3 regions of the Aquitalea sp. ASV11 genome follow, and region 3 is predicted to be linked to each of the others. Evidence: predicted binding sites of a transcription regulator. Region 3 holds the regulator's gene; each other region holds the start of a gene.

Region 1 (5,535 bases), on a different contig from region 3:
TTGGCCATCACGTCCGGACGGTCCATGTAGAAGGTGATCTTGCGGAAACCTTCCGGTTCGCACTGGGTGAACAGATTGCCATTGGACGCATACAGGCCCATCAGGCTGGTATTGGAGGCAGGGTCGAGTTCGGTTTCCAGCTCCAGGATGAAGCTGTCGGGTACGCCGGGAATCAGCAAGCCTTCTGCGTTCAACTGGTAGGCATCGGCAGACAGGCGCTCACCATCGAGCGTGACCGATCGCAAGGTGGCCGTTCCGTCCAGCCACAGATCGGCTGGCGCAGCAGATTGCTGGTTACGCTTGATCACCAGTCGCGAATGGACTCGCGTTTGCGCTTCCTCTATATCGAACTTCAAATCCACCCGGTCCACCAGATAGGCCGGGACGGCATAGTCTTTCAGATAGTTCACTTGAGGCTGCTGCGCCATGTTCTTCTCTCTAATTTTCAGGTCGTTGCCGGTTGGTGCCGGTCTGAGTCATGAACCGGGCAGGATCGCCACCCGGATTCGCTTTACTGTTTGAACCATCATGTCCGTCGCGCCATGGCACTCAGCCCTGTGGCCACGGACCAGTCCTTTCCTGCAGTTGCAAACGGCAGGTCGTTTGCGGCTGGGCTTGCAGACATACTTCACGCACCAGAAGTTCATCGCGCCGGAACACATGCAGGGTGATGCTCTCCCCCACACGATAACGGCTCAGCATCTTGTCCAGGTCGCTTGCCTTCAGCCCATCCACCGCCAGCAGGATATCCCCGCCGGCAAGTCCAGCCTCTTGCGCTGCGCCGCCATCGTAAACATGGGTCAGGCGCAGACCTGCCGGGTCCGCTTGCGTCTTCACACCCAGGCTGGCTTTGGGTTTGCGCTGCGGTGCCGGCAGACCGATGCCACCGGCATCGCCGGCATGATCCGCGTAGTCCCAGTTCATGTCTACCCCCTGGGACAATAACAACTGCGGCAAGGGCAGATCAGTGGTGGAGCGCAGCGCCTGATCGAAAAAGTCCTGCAAGGAGAAACCAGCCACCTGCTGTGCGATTTCTTCCCACTCCTGCTCGGCCAGCCCCTTGCCGTCTGCCAGCCATTTTGTCCACAAGGCACGCATGATGTCGTCCAGCGTCTTCACCCCCTGGCTGCGCTCACGCAGGGTCAGGTCCAGTGCCAGGGCAGCCAGCGCGCCCTTGGTGTAATAGCTGACAATGCTGTTCGGACTGTTTTCGTCTTGCCGGTAGTATTTGATCCAGGCATCAAAGCTGGATTCCTCCAGCGTTTGCTTCAACCGGCCTGCTCCGCGCTGTACACCGCTGATCGTCTGGGCCAGCAGGCCAAGATAGCGCTTGCTGTCGATCAGCCCGCAACGCAACAGGGTCAAATCATCATAGTAGGAAGTGATGCCCTCGAACGCCCACAGCAAACGGGTATAGCCTTCACTGCGCAAGTCATAGGGGCTGAAGGCAGCCGGCTTGATACGCTTTACATTCCAGCTGTGGAAATACTCATGACTGATCAGACCCAACAGTTTCAGATAACCGTCGGAGATTTCGGTCTGGTCGATAGCAGGCAAGTCATCCCGGTTGGCCACCAGCGCCGTGGATGCCCGGTGTTCCAGCCCGCCGTAGATGTCCTTGCCAACATAGAGCATGAACACATAACGCTCGAACGGTGCCGGCGTGCCGAACAGGCGGATCTGGTATTCGCAGATTTTCTTGGTATCACGTGCCAGGCGCTTCAAGTCACCACGGAATCGTCCTGACACCACAAACTGATGCGGCACGCCGCAAGCCTTGAAACTGACCGTATGGAAATCGCCCAGCTCCACCGGATGGTCCAGCAATTCGTCGTAATTTGCGGCACGGTACAGCCCGAAGCCGCTTTTCTTCACCTTTACCGCGGGCAAGGCAGTCGCCACCTTCCAGTCCGCATGGGCCTTGCCCTTGGCAGGCCGGATTTCCACCTCGCATGCCTCATGCTCACGGCCGGCAACGGACAGGAACACACTGCTGGCATTGAAGAAACCGCGCGAGTCGTCCAGATAAGCACCACGCACCGACAGGTCATAGGCATACACCTGGTAGACCAGTGTCAGGCTGCTGCTTACCGGGTCCGCCTGCCAGCTGTGTTTGTCCAGCTTGCGCAGCCCCACACTTTTACCAGCGCTACTGGCTTGAATACTGACAATATGGCGGGAAAACTCACGGATCAGATAACTACCCGGAATCCATGCAGGCAAGGAAAACACCTGTCCGCCGCTGGCCGGCGTGTCAAGCTGCAGCGTAATTTCGAAGCAATGGGTTTCCGGCGAGCACGGACGAATGGAGTAACGGACGGCTGTGGTCATGATCTGCCCAGGAAAGGATAGAAAACGGCAGATTCTAGCACCCGCGTCGCAACAGGGGGGCTGCCGATCACGATTTGACTTAAGTCAAGGGCTTGGACAGGCATGACAATATAATCCCCAGTAAGCGGCATCAGGTTAATAGCTTGCTGCCAGCTCGCTTGAAATCAAGAAAATGGTGGACGTAAAAATCCCGCAGGCATACTAATCAACTGGCCCGTCATGGGTATTTGCTTTAGAATCCCTGCTGAATAAATGGGGAAAAAGTGTGTGTCTGACCACGCTTTGCCAGGTTTCTGGCAGAACATTGTCAACACGGGTCAAACACTTTGCTAGTCTGAAATTGCTCAGCTTCCTCAGCGGCTTTTCCTGCCCATTTCAGTTTGGGGCAGCGGGCAGGAAATCAAGTCGCCACGGTTTGTCACGTTCTAAGTTAGCAACCTTGGAGAAAACCCTAAATGGAAACGCAATCCACTTATAACTATAAGGTGGTGCGCCAGTTTGCCATCATGACCGTAGTATGGGGCATTGTAGGCATGCTGGTGGGCGTCATCATTGCGGCCCAATTGGTGTGGCCGGAGCTCAATTTTGGGCCCTGGTTCCACTTTGGCCGTTTGCGCCCGCTGCACACCAACGCCGTAATTTTCGCCTTTGGCGGTTGCGGCCTGTTTGCAACTTCCTACTACGTCGTGCAGCGAACCTGTAACGTACGCCTGATCTCGGACAAACTGGCAGCCTTCACCTTCTGGATGTGGCAGCTGATCATTGTCCTCGCTGCCATCACCCTGCCGCTGGGCATCACCTTCGGCAAGGAATACGCCGAACTGGAATGGCCGATCAAGCTGATGATCGCCGTGACCTGGGTGGTATATGCCATCGTATTCTTCGGCACCATCGCCATCCGCAAGGTTAAACACATCTATGTAGCCAACTGGTTCTACGGTGCGTTCATCCTGGCAGTTGCCCTGCTGCACATCGTCAACAGCGCCTTTGTACCGGTTTCCCTGACCAAGTCCTACTCCGTGTACGCCGGTGCCGTGGATGCCATGGTGCAATGGTGGTATGGCCACAATGCCGTGGGCTTCTTCCTGACAGCCGCCTTCCTGGGCATGATGTACTACTTCGTGCCGAAACAAGCTGGTCGTCCGGTTTACTCCTATCGCCTGTCGGTGGTTCACTTCTGGGCCCTGATCTTCACCTATATGTGGGCTGGTCCTCACCACCTGCACTACACTGCCCTGCCTGACTGGACCCAATCGCTGGGTATGGTGTTCTCGCTGGTGCTGCTGGCTCCGAGCTGGGGTGGCATGATCAACGGCATCATGACCCTGTCCGGCGCATGGCACAAACTGCGTACCGACCCGGTTCTGAAGTTCCTGGTGGTTTCCCTGTCCTTCTACGGTATGTCCACCTTCGAAGGCCCGATGATGTCCATCAAGTCCGTGAACGCCCTGTCGCACTACACTGACTGGACCATCGGTCACGTGCACTCCGGTGCTCTGGGCTGGGTTGGCTTCATCACCATCGGTTCCATGTACTACCTGCTGCCGCGCCTGTTCGGCCGTGAATCCATGCACAGCACCAAGCTGATCGAAGCTCACTTCTGGCTGGCTACTGTTGGTGTGGTTCTGTACATCGCCGCACTGTGGATCTCCGGTGTGACCCAGGGCCTGATGTGGCGTGCCCTGAATGCCGACGGCACCCTGACTTATGCCTTTGTGGAAGCCGTGAAAGCAACCTACCCCTACCACTTCGTGCGTTTCCTGGGTGGTACGCTGTACCTGACCGGTATGCTGCTGATGGCTTACAACACCTTCCGCACCGTTGCCAGTGGCAAGGCTGTTGACGCCAAGATTCCGGCTGTCAACGCATCGGCTCACGCTTAAGCGGATAAAGGTAGAAGAACATGGAAAAGATCCAGAAACTGATTGAAGAACACGTGGGTTACCTCATCGTGTTCACCCTGATCGTGATCAGCTTTGCCGGCCTGGTGGAAATCCTGCCGCTGGCATTCCAGAAGTCCACCACGCAGCCTGTTGCCGGCGTCAAGCCCTATACCGCGCTGCAACTGGCTGGTCGCGACATTTACATCCGTGAAGGCTGCTACAACTGCCACTCCCAGATGATTCGTCCGTTCCGCGCCGAAACCGAGCGTTATGGTCACTACTCCGTTGCGGGTGAGTCGGTTTACGACCATCCCTTCCAGTGGGGTTCCAAGCGTACCGGTCCGGACCTGGCCCGTGTAGGCGGTCGTTATTCCGACGAATGGCACCGTGTCCACCTGACCAATCCGCGTGACGTGGTTCCGGAATCCAACATGCCTGCATTCCCGTGGCTGGCGAAAAACCTGGCCGATGCCGAAATCATGCCGAAGAAAATGGAAGCCCTGCGCGCTGTAGGTGTTCCCTATACCGACAAGGATATCGCCGAAGCCAAGGCTCAGGTGGAAGGCAAGTCGGAAATGGATGCCCTGATTGCATATCTGCAGGGCTTGGGTCTCGCACTGAAGAATGTTCGCTAAGTCATGGACTGGGTAACGATTGGGCGTTCTGCCTTCACCGTGATGTGCTTCACCTTCTTCATTCTGGTGTTGTTCATCGCCTATAGCAGACGCTCAAAGAACCGGTACGATGAAGCGGCCAATGTGCCCTTTCTCGACGACGACAAGGTGCAGGAGGTCGACAACCATGAGTCGGCTTCTAACGGAGCAAAACAATGAGTGATTTCGTAAGCGATTTCTGGGGCATCTGGATCACGGCCATCGTGGTTGCAGGTTTTGTTGGCCTGTCCCTGCTGTTGTTCACCCAATCCAAGACCACGGTCAAGAAGGGTGAGCAGGTTGAAACCATGGGTCACGTATGGGATGGCGACCTCGAAGAATACAACCACCCGCTGCCGCGCTGGTGGATGCTGATGTTCTACATCACGCTGATCTTCGGTGCCTGCTATCTGGTGCTCTACCCTGGCCTTGGCAAGTGGCAAGGTATCCGTGGCTGGACTTCCGTAGGTCAGTACAAGGAAGAACGTGCCCAGGCGGAAGCCAAATACCAGCCGCTGTATGACAGCTACCTGAAGCAGGACCTGAAAACGATTGCCGCAGACCCCAAGGCACAGGAAATGGGCAAACGCCTGTTCCAGACCTACTGCGTGCAATGCCATGGTTCTGATGCACGTGGTGCCAAGGGTTTCCCGAACCTGGTCAATCAT
Region 2 (5,535 bases), on a different contig from region 3:
AGCACGGCGCGAGGGCATCCGCGTGCGCGGCTATGTGTCCTGTGTGGTGGATTGCCCCTATGAAGGGCCGATTGCCCCGGCCAAGGTGGCAGAAGTGGCGGCCCGCCTGCTGGACATGGGCTGCTACGAGATTTCACTAGGCGACACCATCGGCACTGCCACCCCCAACCGGGTGCTGGACATGCTGAATACCGTGAGCAAGCTTGTGCCAATTGCACAACTGGCAGGTCACTTCCACGATACCTACGGCATGGCCATCAGCAATATTCATGCGTCTTTTCAGGCAGGCATCAGAACATTCGATTCCTCGATTGCCGGGCTGGGCGGCTGCCCGTATGCTCGTGGGGCATCCGGCAATGTCGCCACCGAAGACGTGTTGTACCTGATGCATGGCCTGGGCGTGGACTGTGGCATAGACTTGCCGACACTGGTGCAAACCGCCTGGTTTGCCGCCGGCCTGCTGGGCCGCGCCCCCACCTCGAAGGTGGCGCAGGCCATGGCAACGGCCCACTGAGCAGCCACGGCAAGGCCGCAAAAACAAAGCAAGAAAAGCAAGCAAGGTAAAGAAAGAGGAGAACCATGCAGCAGCCCACCCAGCCCATCTGGCAACCATCCGCCGAACGTATTGCAGGCTCCCACCTGCATGCCTTTACCCGCCTGGCCGAAGCAGCCTATGACCGCCCGCTGCCGGATTACCAGACGCTGTGGCAAGCCAGCGTGGACGACCCGGGCCGCTTCTGGGCGCTGGTGTGGGATTACTGCGGAGTAGTAGGCGACAAGGGTGGTAGTGCGCTGGAGCAGGCGGACAATATGCTGGCTGCACGCTTTTTCCCCGAAGCCCGCCTCAATTACGCAGAAAACCTGCTGCGTCACGATGGCGATGGCACCGCCCTGGTGTTCTGGGGGGAGGACAAGGTCAAATCCCGCTACAGCTGGCAGCAGCTGCGCCAGCTGGTGTCCCGCTTGCAGCAAGCCATGCAGGCAGCCGGCATTGTGGCGGGCGACCGCGTAGCCGGTTTCCTGCCCAATATGCCGGAAACCGTGGCCGCCATGCTGGCCGCCACCAGTCTGGGCGCGGTATGGACCAGTTGTTCGCCCGACTTCGGCATCGACGGTGCCATCGACCGCTTTGGCCAGACCGAGCCCAAGCTGCTGTTCTGCCCGGATGGCTACTGGTATGGCGGCAAGCCAATCGACATCCGCGACAAGATGCAGGCGCTGGCAGCAGGCCTGCCTTCGGTACAGCAGTTCATTGCCGTCCCCTACCTGGGGGAAACCGCTGCCTTTGCCGCAAGCCTGCCGCGCACTATCACACTGGACGATTTCATTGCCCGCTTCGCTGCGCGTCCCTTGCAGTTTGTGCGGGTGGAATTCAACCATCCGCTGTTCATCCTGTATTCCAGCGGCACCACCGGTAAACCCAAGTGCATCGTGCATGGCACCGGCGGCACCCTGCTGCAGCATCTGAAAGAACACCAGCTGCACGCCGACATTCACCATGGCGACCACCTGTTTTACTTCACCACCTGCGGCTGGATGATGTGGAACTGGCTGGTATCCGGCCTGGCCAGCGGCGCGGCGCTGATGCTGTATGACGGCTCGCCGTTTGCCAATCAGGGACACATCCTGTGGGAATATGCGCAGCAATGGCAATTCACCCAGTTTGGCACCTCGGCCAAATACATCGACGGCCTGCGCAAGATCAACCTGACTCCTGCCACGCAATACCGGCTGGATGCACTACGCGCAGTGTTCTCCACCGGCTCGCCACTGATGGCGGAAAGCTTTGACTGGGTATACGCCAACATCAAGCTGGACATCAATCTGGCCTCCATTTCCGGCGGTACCGACATTGTGTCCTGCTTTGCCCTGGGCTGCGCCAAGCTGCCGGTATACCGTGGCGAGCTGCAATGCCGCGGCCTTGGCATGGCGGTGGACATCTTCAACAGTTACGGCAGGCCGGTGCGGCAGGAAAAGGGCGAACTGGTATGCACCCGCCCCTTCCCCTCCATGCCGGTGGGGTTCTGGCAGGACGAGCAGGGCAGCAAATATCGTCAGGCCTATTTTGGCCGCTTCGATAATGTGTGGTGCCACGGTGACTACGCTGAAATCACCGCTCACAACGGCATGGTGATTTATGGCCGTTCCGACGCGGTGCTCAACCCCGGTGGCGTGCGTATCGGCACGGCGGAAATTTACCGCCAGGTGGAAAGCTTCCCGGAAGTGGTGGAAAGCCTGGCCGTGGGCCAGCGCTGGCAGGACGACGAGCGCGTGGTGCTGTTTGTCCGGCTGCAGCAGGGCCATGTGCTGGATGACGCGCTGGTCAACCGGCTGCGCGAACAGATCAAGCGTGGTGCCAGCCCGCGCCATGTCCCGGCGCGCATCATTGCCGTCACCGACATTCCACGCACCATCAGCGGCAAGATTGTCGAACTGGCGGTGAAAAACGTGATTCACGGCGAGCCGGTGAATAATCTCAGTGCACTGGCCAACCCGGAAGCACTGCAGCTGTTTGCCAATCTGCCGCAGTTGCAACACTAGCCGCTCAGGGCCTCCCGGCGGGAGGCCCGGCTGTCCTTGAGAGTGATCAAGGCATATCTTCTGCCACTGGCGCAGGCTGTCTGCCTGACCGTTAACAGCCACCACCATGAAACGCAGCGCAGCCCTTACCCCACTCTCCCACGACCATCACCATGCCCTGTCGCTGGCCATGCAGGCCGGCAAAGCGGCACGGCAGGATGATGCTGAAGAGTGGCAACGCGTCGCCCGGAGGCTGATCCAGCATTATCAGGACAGCTTGCAAGCCCATTTCGCCCAGGAAGAACGCCTCTTGTTACCTGCGCTGTCACAAGCGGGGCAGCAGGCTGCGGTTGACCGCACGCTGGCAGATCACGCCCATTTGCATGCCCTGCTGCAACATCCGCAACTGGCCTCGGCAGCCATGCTGCAAGCCTTTGCCGATGCCATGACTGCCCATGTCCGCTTTGAAGAGCGCGAGCTGTTTGTGCTGGCAGAAAGCCTGCCGACAGTGATGGCTGCCCTGAATCAGCACGGGAAGGACCAAAAGCAGACAGGCCGCATGCGGTGCGGCCTGTCGTCATCATGATGGGTCCTGATGATGTGTTCTGCTATGCGGCTAGTGCGGCGAACGCTGGAACAAGCCGAACAGCTCGTACTTCTCACGCGGCCGTGCACCTTGCCACAACAAGTTCCAGCCCGGCTCGGCCAGGCCCTCGGTACGAGAGCGCATCAACAGGCGGTAGTCGCAGGGGCTGCTTTCGCCAGCCGGATAAGCCACCAGATCAATCCCGCCATAATAGTGCCAGCTGATGCGCGCCATCATGTTCTCGCGCTCTGTAGCAATGCAGCTGCTGCCATTGAGTACCGCCGGAGGCACGTTGCGCAGCATGCTTTCCACCACCGGGCGATAGCTCTTTGCCGCATCCAGCCATGGCAGCCACAGGCTCAACGCCAATCCCCAGCACAAGGTAAGCCCGGCAGCCCAGTTGGTAATGGCTTGCCGACCACGCACATGGCTGCGGGTGACCGCCCATATCCAGGTGATGGTGGCCAGAATGGCAAAGATGGCGGCCAGCAGCGAAACATGTGGCACATAGTAAGGGCTGAAGTACTGCGCCCGCCCCGCCAGCCGTTCCGGCCAGCCATAGTTCATCGCCGCCCAGCCCGCCCAGATCAGCAGGCCGAACACCCCGAATGCCATCAGACCGAACCAGTTGAGAAAGGCAGCAGCGCCACGGCGCAGATTATCCAGCTCCACCGCAGCGAGCAGGGACAGCGGCAACAGCAGCGGCATGGCGTAATCCATGCTCTTGCGCACCGACAGCGTCAGCATGATCAGCACCACGGCAAAGAACATCAGCGGCAGCTGCAACATGGGCAGTTCGTACTTGCGGTTGCGGTACAGCGTCCAGGCTGCCAGCGGCCAGGCCGGCCAGGCAAACCAGATGGTATTGAAGGTGTAGTAGCCAAAACCGTGAAACAGCCCTACCTTGCCAAAGCCGTCCAGCGGGCCCAGCGCATGGTGTTCCCACCACAGGCGGAACAGTGCCGGATAGCTGCGGGACAGCTCCAGCGGCCAAATCAGCGCCACAGGCACAGCCACCAGCAAGGCCATCAGCACGGTGATGACATAGCGCTTGTTGCGCCAGGCGGCAAAGGCCGGCAAGAACAGCACGACAGCCCACACCAGCATCACCTCCAGCAGGCTGGCACTCAGGAACAGCGCGGCGCTGCCGGCACCCAGAATGGCACCAGCCAGTCCGGGAGAGCGCAGGGTGAGCGACAAGGCATAAAAGGCGGCAGCAAAACCGGTAAAGCTGGCTACCATCGGCGTCATCTGGTGGCCGGTGACAATCAGCCCCAGACAGCCAATCAGGATCATCACCACGCTGCGTCCGTGACGGCGGCCAATCAGGTCACGCCCGGTCATGCCCGCCAGGGTGAGGCCCAGGGTCATGAACAGCGGCGTTGCCAGCCGCGCGGCATCATGGGCAGGGAGCAGCCAGGGGGAAAACAGCTTGGCAAGTACAGTAGCCACCCAGTAATACAGCGGTGGGGATTCCAGATAGGGCACGCCCTGGATGGTGGGCAGCAGCCAGTTGCCGCTGCGCAGCATGCCATCCACTACAGCCATCACATAGGGTTCGTCAGGCTTCCACGGGTCGTGACCGATGATGCCCGGCCACAGCCAGACAAAACACAGCAGCAACAAGACCCAGGGCTTTTCGGTGGGAACGGGGACAGTGGCGTTTTGCGGGGAGTACGTCAGCATCGAGGCGCGCGCCAGTTGGAGTAAAGCGTCATTTTAATGTGCAAGCACACGCAGCGGAAATGAAAAAAGGCAGCCTGGGCTGCCTTTTTTCCAAAGCTTACAAGCTTAGCGCTTGAAGAAGCCACCGAACTTCTGGTTGAACTTGTCGATACGGCCGGCGGTATCAACAATCTTCTGCTTGCCAGTGTAGAACGGGTGGCAGCTGGAGCACACTTCAATGTGGAAGGCGTCCTTGCCCATGGTGGACTGGGTGGTGAAGGTGTTACCGCAGGAGCAGGTAACCGCAACTTCTTTGTAATTCGGGTGGATATCAGCGCGCATGATGAGCTTCCTTGGTTACGGGTACAGGGGTTTTGCCTGTACTACTTGGTGAAGGGGTGCATTATCCGCGCTTTATCAGCACTTGACAAGTCGCGGCAAACTAAAAACAGCGGTGCGGGCCATACCCGACCGCCGTCGCACGCCCAAGACCAGGTAAAACTCAGGCACGACGCCAGCTGGTACCCTGGGCATTGTCTTCCAGCACCACACCCTTGGCGATCAGCTCGTCACGGATACGGTCAGACTCGGCCCAGTTCTTGCTGGCGCGGGCATCACGACGGGCCTGGATCAGCGCTTCGATCTGCTCGGCAGTCAATTCGCCCTCCCCGGCACCGGCCTTGAGGAATTCCTCCGGTTCGCGTTGCAGCAGGCCCAGCACGCCACCCAGGTCCTTCATCAGGCGAGCCAGTTGTACATCGCGG
Region 3 (5,535 bases):
GGAAGTCGCCGTCAAAGGTCAGCAGGCCCAGCTTGTGGTACTCGCGGATGGCTGGCAACTCGGCAGCGAAATACTCGGCGAAATTGATGCCGTGCACCTGCTCGATGGCTTCCACCGACAGCGAGAAGCGGCACATCAGCGCCTGGATGATGCCGCGACGCAGGATGTCGTCCTGATCCAGCACCATGCCACGCATTACCGGCAGCCGGCCTTCGTCCAGCGCGGCGTAATAGCTGTCCAGGTCTTTCTCGTTCTGGCTGTAACAGGGGCCAACCTTGCCGATGGACGACACGCCAAGGCCGATCATGTCGCAGTCGGCATGGGTGGAATAGCCCTGGAAATTGCGCTGCAGGCGCGCCTGGCGCAAGGCAATGGCCAGGTCATCTTCCGGCTTGGCAAAGTGGTCCATGCCAATGAATACATAGCCTGCATCCGCCAGGCTCTTTACCGCGTCCTGCAGGATGTCCAGCTTGGTGCTGGCTGCTGGCAGGTCCGCCTCGTTGATGCGCCGTTGCGGCATGAACACGGTGGGCAAATGGGCATAGTTGTACAGCGCCAGCCGGTCCGGGCCAATGGCAATCACCTTGTCCAGCGTGCGTTTGAGCGACTCGCGGGTTTGCAGCGGCAGGCCGTAGATCAGGTCCACACTGACCGACTTGAAGCCGGCTTCGCGCGCAGCCTCGATCACCTCCAGCGTTTCTTCCTCGCTTTGCACCCGGTTCACCGCGGCTTGCACCTGCGGGTCGAAGTCCTGAATGCCCACGCTCATGCGGTTGAAGCCCAGTCGCGCCAGGTGATGCACGGTTTCACGACCCACCTTGCGCGGGTCGATCTCGATGGAATATTCTCCCTCCGGCAAAAATTCGAAGTGGGCACGCAACATGGTCATCAGGCGGTCCAGCTGCTCGTCGGACAGAAAGGTCGGCGTACCGCCGCCAAAGTGCAGCTGGATCAGCTTTTCCCGGCAGCCAAGCGAGGCGGCAACCAGCTTGATTTCCTTTTCCAGGTAATCGAGGTAGCGGTCGGCACGGCTCTTGTCCTTGGTAATGATCTTGTTGCAGCCGCAGTAGTAACATACCGTATTACAGAACGGTATATGAACGTACAATGATATTGCGTTCTGATGCATGCCCAGGTGGCGTTGCTTCAGCCAGTGTTTATAGTCCTTCTCACCGAATGCCGGGGTAAACCGGTCGGCGGTGGGGTAAGAAGTGTATCTTGGGCCGGAACCATCAAGACGTTCGATCAATGCTCGGTCGAACTCACAGTGGGTAGGCGAAAACGGATGGGTGGTGTGCATGTCGTCGGGTATTGATAGTCAAACGTCAGGTGGACTGGTAAATTTGCGGAAAACGTGCGAATTCCGCTTTGACAAGGGTCAAGCTTCTTTACAGGGTTGTACAAAACACGCGATGTCAGACCAACACCAACACACTCTGCACGCACTGAAGGTGTCCTGCTCCAACTGCAGTCTGCGCGAACTCTGCCTGCCCATCGGGCTGAACCGCGACGAAATGACACAGCTGGATGCAGTTATCCGTCAGAGCCGCCGCCTCAAGCGCGGTGAATACCTGTTCCGCAGTGGCGAAGCCTTCAAATCGCTGTTTGCCGTGCGCACCGGTTTCTTCAAGACCAGCGTGGCAAGCCAGGACGGTCGTGAACAAGTCACCGGCTTTCTGATGTCCGGCGAACTCATGGGCCTGGATGGCATCTCGTCCAATGTGCATGGCTGCGACGCCATTGCCCTGGAAGACAGCGAAGTCTGCGAACTGCCCTTCAACCGCATGGAAAGCCTGGGGCGCGACATTCCCAGCCTGCAACACCACTTTTTCCGCCTGATGAGCCGCGAAATCGTGCGTGACCAGAACGTCATGCTGCTCCTGGGTAACATGAAGGCAGAAGAACGTCTGGCTGCCTTCCTGCTGAACCTGTCACAGCGTCTGTCCACCCGCGGCTTTGCCGCCAACGATTTCATCCTGCGCATGAGCCGCGAGGAAATCGGCAGCTTCCTCGGCCTGAAACTGGAAACCGTCAGCCGTACGCTATCCAAGTTCCAGCAACAAGGCTGGCTAAGCGTGGACCACAAGCACATCCAGCTGATCAAGGCCGATGCACTCAAGGACCTGATCTCCGGTTGTACCCACGCCAACGGCGTGTAAGCCGACAGCACGGTAACAGCCATCCGGGCGGTGGGCGCAATGCGCCTTACCGCCCTTTTTGCATCTTCCGCCCATCCGGGCAGGCACGCCATTCTCCGCAAGCACTAACTCTTCCGGTCAAGGTATTACCAGCGCCCGATCAGCATGCCGGCCACCAGTTGCTCGGCCCGTTCCGCCACTTCAGCCAGCTGCGCGGCGTCCGGCTCGCCGCGTACCACCACGGCGGGTAGCACTTCGTCCCAGCCATAGCCGGCGATGATGCGCCGCATGGCGTACACAGCCCCCATGCCATCGTTACCGGCGGACACCAGCAAGAGGCAGGCCAGCCCCTCGGTAAGGCCCTGCGCGGGGTAGAAGGTGCGGTCGAAGAAATCTTTCATCTTGCCCGCCATATAGCCAAAATTCTCCGGCGTTGCCAGCACGATGCCGTCTGTTGTCAGCAAGTCATCCAGTGTGGCCTGCTCGGCGGGCAGGCAGTTGAACTGCAGGTCATCCGCCAGTTGCGCTACGCTGGCGCGCACGGCGTCAACCAGCTGCAAGGTGCGGCCGGTCTGGCTGGCATACAACAACAGCAAGCGCTTCATGCTGCAGGACTCCCTGGCAACGTGGCCATCAATGCTTGCAGGCGTGTTGCTTCGGGCCAGCCTGGCGGCACCACGAAACCGCGCGCCACCTCCTCCCAGTAGCCATCGCCCAGCGGCAGCAGCTCTGCCACCAGTTGCGGCACCAGGGCCTGGCGCAATTCCTGCTGCAGGCTGTGCTGTTCGCGCACTTCGGCTTCGGCCACACGGGCCGGAGCCAGCCAGTTCAAGCGTGGTAACCACAACCAGCGTGATGCCGGGCTGGTACTGGGCCAGGGCTGCAATAGCGGGCTGAACCAGCCTTGCAGCTGATCCGCAGCCAGTGGCGGGGCGGGACGTGTCGGGCGGGAATAGAAAAACCAGCCGGCCAGCCGGGCCTGACTGGCGCAGGCCACAAAGCCTGGCGGCAATACGCGACGGGCCAAGGGGTGGCGGGACAACTGCAACTGCGCCTGCAATTTACCCGCCTTCAGCAGCCAGGCATCGCGCAGACTGGGGCCTACCAGGCTGTCCGGGCCGGCACCCAATTGCAGATAGAATTTGCTGGCAGTCTCCACGTGTAGTGGTTCGCCATCCAGCCGGATCAGGAAATCAAATTCGCCAATGGTGCGGCCACTGGCGTCCCGTAGCGGCAGATTGGCGGCCACCAGCTCGATATGGGGCGCAAGGTGAAACCAGAAAGCCAGCAAGCGCTCGGCATAGTGGCCCAGACGGCGACAGGGCTGCTCGGCCAGCCAGGCATAGAGCGGTGCCGGGTCTTGTTCCAGTGCGGCCAGCAAGGCCGGGCCATCCGGGCCCAGCAGGCGTTGTGGCGAAAGATTGCAGCCACTATCCCAGGGGGAAGGGGCGGTCAGCAAGAAAGCCAGATCACGCAGCGCAGGCTGCGTGTAAGGCAGATAAAAACCGCAATCAGGATTCGCCGCCGTGCTCATGGCCGTCTGCCACGCGCTGGATCTGCTTCATCAGTCCACGCAGAATGTCCACCTCGTCGCGCAGCATGCCGGACCGGTTGAACAGCGCGCGCATGCGGCGCATCAGTCGCTCGCTGTTACGGCGGCGGTAGTAGCCGATGGCGTCCATGGTCTGGTCCAGATGCTGGCAGAAGCCTTCCACCTCGCCCAGGCTGGCGGTTTCGCTTTCCGGCCGCAGGTATTCCACATCAACGCCGGTATGGCTGAACAGCTCGTAAGTCATCACCTGTACTGCCATGGCCAGGTTGAGCGAGAAGTAATCCGGGTTGCCCGGAATGGTCACCAGCCGGTTGCACTGCTCCACTTCTTCAATCGACAGGCCGAAGGTTTCATTGCCGAACACCAGCGCCACCTGTTCGCCATCGCGCGCGCGGGCCACCAGTTCCGGCGTGGTTTCGCGCGGAGTGGACAATGGCGTGGTCAGCTCGCGGCGGCGGCTGGTGAGCGCGCAGGCCACGGTGACGTCGCTGAGCGCTTCGGCAAGGCTCGCCACCACGGTGGCGCTCTCCAGCACATCCACCGCGCCGGAGGCCAGTGCATTGGCTTCATCGCTGGGAAACACTTTGGGTTCAACCAGATACAGGCGGGTCAGCCCCATGGTTTTCATCGCCCGTGCGGCCGAACCGATATTGCCCGGATGGTTGGGGCGAGCCAACACGATGCGAATGTTTTTCAGAAAATCAGGTACTTGGGGTTTATTCATCAGCAGTTTCACATTAAAATGGCGGGCATATCAAAAAGCCCGCGCGCTCGCGCCGGCTTTTTTTGTTCCTTAACCCAGATTGTTACTGACAGATGTCGAGCCATGTTGGCTGACATCTGCTATCCGTTCTAGAGGCCGTCAATGCATCCGATGCTCAATATCGCGGTTAAAGCCGCCCGCCGTGCTGGCAGTGTAATCCAGCGCGCGTCGCTTAACCTCGATACCATTCGTGTAGAGAAGAAAAAGCACAATGACTTTGTGACCGACGTGGACCGCGCTGCCGAACAGGCCATCGTGGACATGATTCTCGAGGCGTATCCCAAGCACGCCATTCTAGCAGAAGAGTCCGGCGCCAAAGGCGTGGGCTCCTCCGAATACGAGTGGATCATCGACCCCATCGACGGCACCACCAACTTCCTGCATGGCCACCAGCAATACGCCATCTCCATCGCACTGGCGCACAAGGGCCAGGTGCAGCAGGCCGTGGTGTACGACCCTAGCCGTAACGATCTGTTTACCGCCTCGCGTGGTGTTGGCGCTTTCCTCAACGACCGCCGCATCCGTGTTTCCAAGCGCTTCATGATGAATGAATGCGTAATCGCCACCGGTTTCCCGGTATCCGACCAAAGCTATATCGACCAGTACCTGGGCATGCTCAAGGATGTACTGGGCAAGACTGCCGGCGTACGTCGCGAAGGCGCAGCCTCGCTCGACCTGTGCAATGTGGCCTGTGGCCGCGTGGACGGTTTCTGGGAAATGAACCTGAAGCCGTGGGACATCGCTGCGGGTAGCCTGATCGTGCAGGAAGCCGGTGGCATCGTCACCGACCTGACCGGCGAGCAGGAATGGATGGAATCTGGCGACATCGTGGCCGCCAACCCCAAGGTGCTGGCCCAGCTGCTGGCCACCATCGCGCCGCACCTGAGCAAGTAATCGCCTGAATGCAGGCAACAAAACGGCGACCAGTTGGTCGCCGTTTTTTATTGCCCGTTCGACGGTGGCTATTCGTGCATCACCACGTCGACGGCTGGCTCACTCCCCGGCGCTGCCTTGCGCGGCCTGAGCAACAACAGCAAGGGCAGCATGGCCAGAAAGCTGTAGGTAATCAGCCAGTACACATC

What was found. The regulator FNR, encoded in region 3, switches genes on or off when oxygen is low (the NO sensors DNR and NnrR bind a similar motif). The targets are predictions, from matches to a motif close to TTGATNNNNATCAA.
Region 1: JHD62_RS02185 (M61 family metallopeptidase) is a predicted target of FNR. The motif match lies at 2,406-2,419, and genes of this name have one in related genera.
Region 2: JHD62_RS00485 (hemerythrin domain-containing protein) is a predicted target of FNR. The motif match lies at 2,578-2,591, and genes of this name have one in related genera.

The regions. Positions count from the first base shown of each region.
Region 1 covers NZ_JAELUD010000003.1:65,898-71,432, forward strand. Annotated here, with positions in the region: gene pepN (aminopeptidase N) at 1-428, opposite strand, end outside; gene JHD62_RS02185 (M61 family metallopeptidase) at 550-2,331, opposite strand; gene ccoN (cytochrome-c oxidase, cbb3-type subunit I) at 2,787-4,214, shown strand; gene ccoO (cytochrome-c oxidase, cbb3-type subunit II) at 4,235-4,849, shown strand; gene JHD62_RS02200 (CcoQ/FixQ family Cbb3-type cytochrome c oxidase assembly chaperone) at 4,853-5,047, shown strand; gene ccoP (cytochrome-c oxidase, cbb3-type subunit III) at 5,044-5,535, shown strand, end outside.
Region 2 covers NZ_JAELUD010000001.1:107,062-112,596, reverse strand. Annotated here, with positions in the region: gene JHD62_RS00495 (hydroxymethylglutaryl-CoA lyase) at 1-514, shown strand, start outside; gene JHD62_RS00490 (acetoacetate--CoA ligase) at 580-2,541, shown strand; gene JHD62_RS00485 (hemerythrin domain-containing protein) at 2,648-3,106, shown strand; gene JHD62_RS00480 (glycosyltransferase family 39 protein) at 3,137-4,792, opposite strand; gene rpmE (50S ribosomal protein L31) at 4,898-5,113, opposite strand; gene cysS (cysteine--tRNA ligase) at 5,274-5,535, opposite strand, start outside.
Region 3 covers NZ_JAELUD010000008.1:5,871-11,405, forward strand. Annotated here, with positions in the region: gene hemN (oxygen-independent coproporphyrinogen III oxidase) at 1-1,300, opposite strand, end outside; gene fnr (fumarate/nitrate reduction transcriptional regulator Fnr) at 1,413-2,159, shown strand; gene JHD62_RS04435 (flavodoxin family protein) at 2,285-2,743, opposite strand; gene JHD62_RS04440 (DUF1853 family protein) at 2,740-3,672, opposite strand; gene JHD62_RS04445 (RNA methyltransferase) at 3,650-4,414, opposite strand; gene JHD62_RS04450 (inositol monophosphatase family protein) at 4,556-5,347, shown strand; gene JHD62_RS04455 (DHA2 family efflux MFS transporter permease subunit) at 5,416-5,535, opposite strand, start outside.